Regions from separate parts of the Bacillus sp. NP247 genome, predicted to be linked through region 3. Evidence: predicted binding sites of a transcription regulator. Region 3 holds the regulator's gene; each other region holds the start of a gene.

Region 1 (3,288 bases), 980 kb from region 3:
GTACCCAACGCCATGCTCTGCCATCGCTTGTACAATTTGTTTTAACGCCTTTTGATTATGCATCGCTGCTCCGTCTAGTTCAATATACGTAATATGCCCTCCATTACATAGAGCATGAAAAGGTCCTTCTAAACGAATTTTATTTATCGCTTGAATGTTATAATAAACTGGAATATGGAATGAATTCGTATAGTAGTTATGGTTCGTTATACCGCTAATTTCACCAAATTCTTCTCTATCTTTTTTCACAAACTTCCCTGATAACCCTTCCGCAGGCGTTGCAATTATTGAGAAATTCAGTTGATGTTCTTCTGTCGCCTTATCCATTCTCTCCCTCATAAAGGAAATGATTTCATATCCAAGTTTCCATGATTCCTCATCTTCTCCATGATGCTTTCCTGTTAAAGCTACTAAACATTCCGCAAGACCGATAAAACCAATACTTAACGTCCCTTGCTTTAAAATAGGTGCTACTGAATCTTCAGGCTGTAACTTTTCTCCACCACGCCATACACCTTGTGAATATAAAAATCGAAAATCTCTCGCTCGCTTCGTACATTGATACGCGAACCTCTCTAATAATTGCTTAATTCCTAGATCTAAGTAATAATTTAGCGCTTCAAAAAACGCTTCTTTCGATCCACTAATTAGCCCTAATTTCACTAAATTAATAGAAGTAAACGACAGGTTACCTCTTCCTATTGCTGTTTCTTCTCCATGTATATTAGACATAACACGAGTGCGACATCCCATGTAACATACTTCACTTTCAGGTCGCCCATCATAATGCACTGCATTAAACGGAGCATCTAAAAATGAAAAATTGGGGAATAATCGCTCTGCTGTCGTCTCTAATGCTAATTCAAACAAATCATAGTTCGGATCACATTCTTCAAAGTTTACACCTTTTTTCATTTTAAAAATTTGAATAGGGAAAATCGGTGTTTCTCCTTTTCCAAGTCCAGCTTGCGTCGCTTTTAACAGCTGTTTAATTAAAAGTCTTCCCTCTCTCGATGTGTCTGTTCCGTAATTAATAGAAATAAACGGTACTTGTCCCCCGCCCCTACTATGCATACTATTTGAATTATGAACGAAAGCTTCACACGCCTGATACGTATCACTTTCTGTTTCTTTCCATGCGAATTCCTCAATTTGTTCTTTCGTAAGCGGATATGATTGTAGTCGCTTTTTATGTCTCAGTACGGTTTTTCTCACATAGGGAGCTAAATCAATATCAAAGAGTGCAAACGATTGACCACCGTGCTGCATATTTTGATTCGCTTGAAAAATAATAGACGAAAGTGCCAACGCACTTTTAATGTCTTGCGGTTGTCTCATATGTCCATGCCCAGTATGAAAACCATTAGCAAGCATTTGTGCTAACGGAATTTGCGAACAAGTCGTCGTTCCTGTCGCATAAAAGTCTAAATCATGTGGATATAATATATTTTTATTTATCGCTTCTTTCACTTGATCTGATAATAATTTTTCTACAGCAAAATATCTCGCACTCTCAGATGCGAACGTTCCCATTACTCCCATCGGAGAGCGCCCATCTACATTTGCATTTTCTTGCATTAAATCTTGTTCATTGCCGTGGACAATTGTCCCAAACACTTTCATTAATTCTTCTCCACATGTATTTCGTTGTAACATTCATAACCCTCCATCAATATGTTGTTGTCTTTTGATTAAAATGTTACAACATATAGTCTCGCTGTTTCTGTGAGAAATGTAACATTCCTGTGAATTTTTTTTCACGAAATAATGAATTTTTCATTTATAAAAAAGAAATGTGCTCTTTACAAATGTATGGTACAATATACGGGAAAAACTCTTTTTACCCTTTATCAACACATTTGTATAAAGGAGACTGAACTCATGATTATTACATATCTTTTATTTATCGTTGCCTATCTACTCGGTTCGATTCCATTTGCATTAGTCGTTGGAAAAATCGGTTATGGAATCGACATTCGTGAGCATGGAAGCGGTAATCTAGGCGGAACAAATACATTCCGTACATTAGGGAAAAAAGCAGGTTTTATCGTAACAATTGCTGACATTTTAAAAGGCACATTAGCAACAGCTCTACCGATTATTTTCGGATTAGATACTCACCCACTATGGTTTGGATTAGCCGCTGTTCTTGGACATGTCTATCCAATCTTCGCAAAATTCCGCGGTGGTAAAGCAGTTGCAACTTCTGCTGGCGTGCTATTATGCTACTCACCAGTTGTATTTGCAATATTAGCTGTTGTATTTTTCACCCTTTTATTTACAACAAGATACGTATCACTTTCTTCTATGGTAACAGCTGTCGTTGCTGTTATTGCATCAATTGTTAGCGGGGATAAAATCTTCATTATTGCGATGTGTTTATTAGCTGGTATGGTTATTTATAAACACCGTGCAAATATCGGACGAATTATAAATAAAACTGAACCGAAAGCAAACTTTTCAAAAAAGCAAAAATAAGATCGTAACCCACATAACGCAAAAAGAAAACGTGAAGCATATTAATAGCGTCTTTTTGCGTTATTTTTTATACTTAAGAAAAAGCAACATAATTTGGAGGAACTATACATGAATCTTTCCGTAACAAAAGAAGCAGCACAATGGTATAAAGACGAATTAAACCTACAATCAGGTGAAACACTACGCTTTTTCGTACAATACGGTGGTTGCAGTACTGTGCAAAAAGGACTTTCTTTAGGAATTCGTAAAGATGATCCTGCACATCCTGCTGTTCAAACTCAAGAAGAAGGTATTAACTTCTTTATTGAAGGCGATGATGAGTGGTTCTTCGATGGACATAATTTATCTGTTACACTTAACGACGGTGACGATTTCCCGCAATTTAATTATGAAAAATAAAAAAACGTGGCTTCTGCCACGCTTTTTTATTTTTTCTTGATTTCCTCATATTTCGCATACCACTCAGGATATAATTTTTTAAATGATACAGGGCGGAATCCTTCTTTTTTCGCACAAATATTCGTCGTGCTTGCAGTAATACAAAGTTCACCATCACCATTATAAACTTCATATCCATATACAACGCGAAGCGGGCTCACAGTATCAACCCACGTTTTCACAATAGCTTTTTCTCCGTAACGCATCGCTTTACGATATGAAATTTGCAAGTCTAACACAGGAGAAATAATTCCCTCTTTCTCCATTTCAACATATGAAAACCCTAAATCTTGTATAAGTTTCGTGCGCCCAAGTTCCAGCCACACTAAATAGTTTGAATGGTAAACAACACCCATCTGATCTGTTTCCGCA
Region 2 (3,288 bases), 2.2 Mb from region 3:
CTTCTGTACCGTAATCATTTATTTCAGAAGTTTCTTGTAGCTGGAAGATTTCTGTCTCGAATGTTCAACCAAGTTCGCTACTCCTCAGTCCGTTGCTCATGCAACTGCTGTATGTCACCATACAGGACAGACTATATCATCACCTACAGCATTACCTGGTTAGGTGCTCCGCTTTTCGAACGCCAATCGCTTGCGCTCTACTCCCAAATGGGATAGTCGTTAGGCTTTTACTTATCTTAATCTTTCAGAAAGTCTCTTATTACTTTATGTTGTCCGATAACTCTGCTATACAAAATAATAAGATACATTCTGAACTTTTATATTTTCATTCTAAGATAAGATTTAGCACGGTAGGTTACCTCAAACTTGAGGCTTTCCCCGTTTAACGGAGTTTTCGACCAGCATTTCTGCTAGAAGGTGCTACATATTTAACACAAGTTCGACATCTTCACAGTTCCAATATCCTTCAGTGGATGCTGGTTATTTGCATTTGATTTAAACATTAAGTATGGGTAACCAGACTCAAGCTGAATCATAGCAATTTTAATAAGCATATCACGCGCACTAATATCTAGTGGCTTCTTCTTCACTTTCGGATTGCTCATTAATTCATCGTACATTTCGTCGATATCTATATCATCTAAATGTTTTCCGTACTCTTTAAATACTGTATAAGGCGCGAAAACATGGAAAGGTTCGTTTTTCTCAGCAAGCTCAAAGAACTTACTTGGAATGATAATTCCGATTGATAGAGACTGAATACGGCTCTTCTCATCGGCATTTATTTTTTTTGTATCAAGGAATTCTATAATATCCCAATGGAAAATGTTTAAGTATACAGCTCCGGCACCTTTTCGTTGGCCAAGTTGATTCGCATATGAAAACGAATCTTCAAGCAATTTCATAACAGGTACTACACCACTTGCGGCATTTTCGATACCTTTAATTTGCTCACCACGTGCGCGTAGCTTAGATAAGTTTAAAGCTACTCCACCACCGATTTTCGATAATTGCATTGCAGTATTAATGTTAAAGCCGATTGAATTTAAGCTATCATCCATCTCTAACAAGAAACAAGACACCATTTCTCCTCTTCTGCTTCTTCCCGCATTTAAAAAGGTTGGTGTCGCTGGTTGGTAGTTTTGTTTTACAATCATGCTTGCGAAGTGTTTTGCCTTCGCAACATCACCGCGTCCTAAGTATAATGAAACAATTGCTACACGATCTTCATAGCTTTCTAAGTATTGTTTTTGATCATTCGTTTTTAACGCATAATCTTTATAGAACTTAGATGCTGCCATATAAGATTGGAACTCGAAGTTTTCACCATAAGCGATGTTATAAACTCCTTCTACTTCCTCCAAGCTATACTCGTCCAGAACGTTGTAATAGTAATCATGTTCTTTCATATACTCCATTCGCTCTGCCACGCTATTAAAATGAACGGTATTCTCTCTAGCTTCTTCCATAAAGACTTCTAACGCCTCTTTATCTTTATGAAGCTGATAAAAACCGTCCTGCATTTGCGTGATTTCATTATTCAGTTCAATGTGTCGCAATCTCCCGCACCCTTTCTTTAAAATATTCTACATCATTATTTGTTCCAGATAACTCAAATTTTGATACAATAGGCACTTCATATTTAGTAGAAATTTTGTCAGCACTTGCACCAAACATGTCTCCCCAATTACGATTGCCACTTGCAGATACGCCTTTTAATTTTTCATTATTGCGTTCTAAAAAGTCTAAAACACGTTCCGGTACATTTCCAAAACCTGTTGTATACGTAATAAGAATAAAGTCTTCATCTAATACTAGAGCTTCTTCAATTTGAACGGCCGGCATATTTAATTTGTGAATGAAACGCTTCACGTTTCCTGTCATAGAATCATATGCAACTAACATTTCCGACCCTCCCTCTCCAATCTATATTCTCTGTATGTCGTTTCTTGATTTCTCTATATATTGTATTACGTTTCAAAATAAGACACAAGATATATGTATAAATTCTTTCTTTTTTTAACTTTTACTTTTCGACATGACCGTCGATTTTTTTCAATACAAAGACTATGAAACAACATTCTAAAACTCATGTCAATAAAGTGCTTTTCAAAAAAGTTGTCAACGAGTTTAACCTTATTTTTAAAAAAGTTAACAATATTTTTTGTCATAAAACAGTAAATGCTGGAGTAATATATTTCTCCAGCATCACGCAAAAAAGAACAGATATTAAACGATAATCTGTTCTAACAAACGATTACATTTATCAATTTTACTTTATTAAATATTATACATATTCTTTCGTTCCTCGTTACATACTAAAAGATAACTATTATAGAAAAAGATTATTATTATGGAACTTCAATTTATTTATGAAAAAAATCATTCAGGCTGCTCAATACGCAAAATATCTTTTACAAATATATGATGTGGATTCTCATCTTTATCGAGCATTGTACATACAGGAGCCTCTTCATCAAAGTATACGATCATTCCTTCTACGTACTGATATGTATGTTGAACTTGTACAGTTACTTTAATTTCTACGGCTTGCTCATATGCTCTTTTTATTTTCTGAAGCATTTTTGCTGAACATTTTCGTTGCTCTGGATACATAACCATTCCCATAAACCTATTCCCAGCTCTATCTTTCCACATATAATCCCAATGTGGCAATATGCCTTGTTTAAAATCTCCCATAATTCTCCTCTCCTTTATCTTCTATTTATGAACGTGGTGTTTCTGAATATGTATAAATTACCTGTCCACCGCGCTGTGCGTTCCCGATAATATGTTTAAAATCTTCTCGATTTACAACAACTTCTCTGAACGTATAAAATACATCTTTCGTCGCAACATACTCCTTTATTTCACCATTTTTCAGCTGATCCAAAATTGCATTTGCTAATTGTTTATCCATGTATTTCACCTCTCTGCAATAGTTTATTTTATCGCATCTTCTATAGGTCGACAACGGTAAAATTATCCCGTTACTATTATGTAATTCACTTTCATTATTTTTATAGCTATATCACTTTATTATATTCGCACTAAATATCATATACTAACATAGCTACTTCTCTATATCAAACTTTTTGACGCTCTGTATAACAAAGTTCCAATCCACTGTTTGTTATTTTATTTTATGCTACAATATACAAATAGAACTAGGAGGGATACTATGATTCGGAAAGCAAAAAAGACAGATGCGATAGGAGTAGCACCTTTACTGTATAACGCTCTGCACGAAATTGCTGAAAAAATCACAGGTAGCACAGTTGAAGCAAA
Region 3 (3,288 bases):
GTTGACTTAGTAGTAGATGTAAAACGTGATGTAACAGTTGAAGATATTAATGAAGCGTTCAAAACTGTTGCAAACGGTGCGTTAAAAGGAATTGTAGAATTCAGCGAAGAGCCTTTAGTGTCTATCGACTTTAATACAAATACACACTCAGCTATTATTGATGGTTTATCTACAATGGTAATGGGTGACCGTAAAGTGAAAGTGCTTGCTTGGTATGATAATGAGTGGGGCTACTCTCGTCGTGTTGTAGATCTTGTAACGTTAGTTGTTGATGAATTAGCGAAACAAGAAAATGTTCAACATATTTAAGTGAAATAAAGGGAGGGCAAGTGAACATTTGCCCTCTTTTTTTATTTTTTTCTGAAAAGGAAAAAAATTATATAAGTATATTTTAAAAAGTGGACATACCACGAAACGTTGGGATTACTGCATTCGTGAATCGTTTCTTTTTTTTAGGGAAAAGTAAAGAGGAAAATATGACAGAAAATCGAAAAAACTGTTGTTGCAAAATGAAAATAAACAAAGTATACTAACACTCGTAAACTTAAGAGCTGAGGTACGTAGTCACTACTTAAAGGGTTAGGACCTCTCTGGACTAACTTTCCCCCGTGGTAGTGGAGCAAGCCAAATTGCAAATTAGTTTTCAATTCGAACAGTTAGATTAAATTTACAAGGGGGAACTGTAGAATGGATACTATGGATACGATGGGTCGTCACGTGATTGCTGAACTTTGGGATTGCGATTTCGACAAGCTTAATGACATGCCGTATATTGAACAATTATTTGTGGATGCAGCACTAAGAGCTGGTGCTGAAGTACGTGAGGTTGCTTTTCATAAATTTGCACCACAAGGTGTAAGTGGAGTAGTAATTATCTCGGAATCACATTTAACAATTCATAGCTTTCCGGAGCACGGTTACGCAAGTATTGATGTTTATACTTGTGGGGATCGTATTGATCCAAATGTTGCTGCAGAATATATTGCAGAAGGTTTAAACGCGAAAACGCGTGAGAGCATCGAGCTTCCTCGAGGCACTGGTAGCTTCGAAATTAAGCAGAGAGAAACAAAAGCTCTTTAAAAAAGAACATAATTGATTTAAAATGTAAAGAGGTGTATAATGCACCTCTTTTTTAGTTTATATAAAACAGGATCACGATATGTAATAACTTAGAGTGGTCATTATAGAAGAATGAGTTATATAATATTGTATATATATTTTCACATGTAGGTGAGTAGCGAAAGAATAAAGATTATAGTGTAAAGGAGTGAATGAATTGCGTTGTCCATCCTGTTTTCATAATGGAACAAGAGTGTTAGATTCGCGTCCGGTAGACGAGGGGCGCTCTATTCGAAGAAGAAGAGAGTGTGAAAGTTGTTTAAGTCGCTTTACGACATTTGAAAGAGTAGAAGAATCACCTCTTATCGTTGTAAAAAAAGAAGGAACACGAGAAGAGTTTAATAAAGAGAAAATTTTACGCGGTTTAATTAAAGCGTGTGAAAAAAGGCCTGTATCTTTAAGGCAGCTAGAGGAAGTAACACAAAGTGTGGAGCGTGAACTTCGTAACTTAGGTATATCAGAAGTGAAAAGTGATATGATTGGTGAAATTGTTATGGAGGAACTTCGTGATATTGATGATGTTGCTTACGTACGTTTTGCTTCTGTGTATCGTCAATTTAAAGATTTAAATGTATTTATTGAAGAATTAAAAGATATACTGCAAAAAGAGAGAGAGTAGAAGGAATCTCTTTATATACTGTAAGTAAACGAGATAAGAGAGCTAGAAGCGGAAGCTAATAGCTCTTTTTCGCTAATAAAGTGAAACTTTAATCATTGGTGGGTTCATCCCCAATGATTATTAGCCTTCACCAATCGGGCATTTACGGGAAGTTATCTCCCACCTAACTTCCTCGCATTCGCCGAATTTTGAGGTGGGAGTCTTACTGCCCGCAAATAGCGGGATAAATTATATAATAAAGATAGAACGAGTGAAATATAGGTTAGATTGGATGAGAGAAAGGAAAAGCAAGAATGGAAAAACAGTCATGGATGGAGCTATTGCCGATTGATCGTTATAAAGTAAGTGCGAAAGGGTTGTTACATAATTACGACCGGAAAGTATTAACGATGTTGTATCAGCCGTTAATAGGTAGTAGAGCTTTTAGCTTATACATGACGCTATGGGGAGAGTTAGAGCAAGATCGTGTGTTTGGAAAAGAGAATACACATCACTCCCTTATGGTGACTATGCAAATGCAACTTCCTGAAATATATGGGGAACGAGTAAAGTTAGAAGCGATTGGTCTTTTAAATGTATATATTAAGAAAGAAAAAGATATTCGAATGTTTATATATGAATTGCAACCACCTTTATCTCCGAAGCAGTTTTTTGATGATATTGTTTTAAGTATCTTTTTATATAATCGCTTGAGTCGGACAAAATACAACCAAGTAAAACAATATTTCTTAGAAGAAGAATTCGATTTTGCTTCTTATGAAAATGTTACGCGCTCTTTCAACGATATATTTGATTCGTTCAACCCAGGTCAGTTTGAACATGCGCAAGAAGAACTGCGTATCCCGAAAACGACAACTATGCCAAATAACGAGAATGGGGATGCCCCGAAAGTTTGGAATGATTTCTTTGATTTCTCTTTATTTGTAGACGGATTATCAGCGCTTGTTCCTAAAAAGGCGATTACAGATCAAGTGCGAGAATGTGTCATTACACTCGCTTATGTGTACGGTGTGGATGTGTTATCGATGCAAAATATCGTTCTTGGCGCAGTGACAGAGATACAAACTATTGATATCGAAAGGCTTCGGAAGGGAGCACGCGATTGGTATCAATTTGAAAATGGTCAAGCGCTACCTGTATTAAGTGAAAGGGTGCAACCTCATGCTGCTCGTACAATGAAAGAGAAAGAGCCATCTACACAAGAAGAGATGCTAATGAAGCAGTTAGAGGAAATCTCGCCAAAACAACTATTGAAAGAGATTTCAGGCGGTGCAGAGGCGACGAAAGCGGACTTGCAAATCGTTGAGGATGTAATGATAAACCAAAAGTTAACGCCAGGGGTTGTGAATGTACTTATTTATTACGTTATGCTACGCTCAGATATGAAGCTTGCTAAAACGTATGTCGAGAAGATTGCTGGACATTGGGCGCGAAAAAAGGTCGGTACAGTAGGCGAGGCGATGGCGCTAGCGAAAGAAGAGAATCGTCAATATCAAGAGTGGGCTGAGACGAAGAAAAAAGGTCGTACAGCGAAGAAAACAGTGCGAAAA

The links. The regulator NrdR, encoded in region 3, represses ribonucleotide reductase genes. The targets are predictions, from matches to a motif close to AACACNATATATNGTGTT.
Region 1: KPL75_RS04295 (anaerobic ribonucleoside triphosphate reductase) is a predicted target of NrdR. The motif match lies at 1,699-1,716, and genes of this name have one in related genera.
Region 2: nrdI (class Ib ribonucleoside-diphosphate reductase assembly flavoprotein NrdI) is a predicted target of NrdR. The motif match lies at 1,955-1,972, and genes of this name have one in related genera.

The regions. Positions count from the first base shown of each region.
Region 1 is NZ_CP076653.1:829,128-832,415, forward strand. It holds gene KPL75_RS04295 (anaerobic ribonucleoside triphosphate reductase) at 1-1,656, opposite strand, end outside; gene plsY (glycerol-3-phosphate 1-O-acyltransferase PlsY) at 1,882-2,478, shown strand; gene KPL75_RS04305 (HesB/YadR/YfhF family protein) at 2,587-2,877, shown strand; gene KPL75_RS04310 (acyl-CoA thioesterase) at 2,904-3,288, opposite strand, start outside.
Region 2 is NZ_CP076653.1:3,997,994-4,001,281, reverse strand. It holds partial or broken gene KPL75_RS20845 (ribonucleotide reductase N-terminal alpha domain-containing protein) at 432-1,559, opposite strand; gene nrdI (class Ib ribonucleoside-diphosphate reductase assembly flavoprotein NrdI) at 1,546-1,905, opposite strand; gene KPL75_RS20835 (hypothetical protein) at 2,383-2,700, opposite strand; gene KPL75_RS20830 (hypothetical protein) at 2,726-2,920, opposite strand; gene KPL75_RS20825 (GNAT family N-acetyltransferase) at 3,182-3,288, shown strand, end outside.
Region 3 is NZ_CP076653.1:1,811,829-1,815,116, reverse strand. It holds gene KPL75_RS09540 (glyceraldehyde-3-phosphate dehydrogenase) at 1-309, shown strand, start outside; gene speD (adenosylmethionine decarboxylase) at 697-1,080, shown strand; gene nrdR (transcriptional regulator NrdR) at 1,277-1,738, shown strand; gene KPL75_RS09525 (replication initiation and membrane attachment family protein) at 2,032-3,288, shown strand, end outside.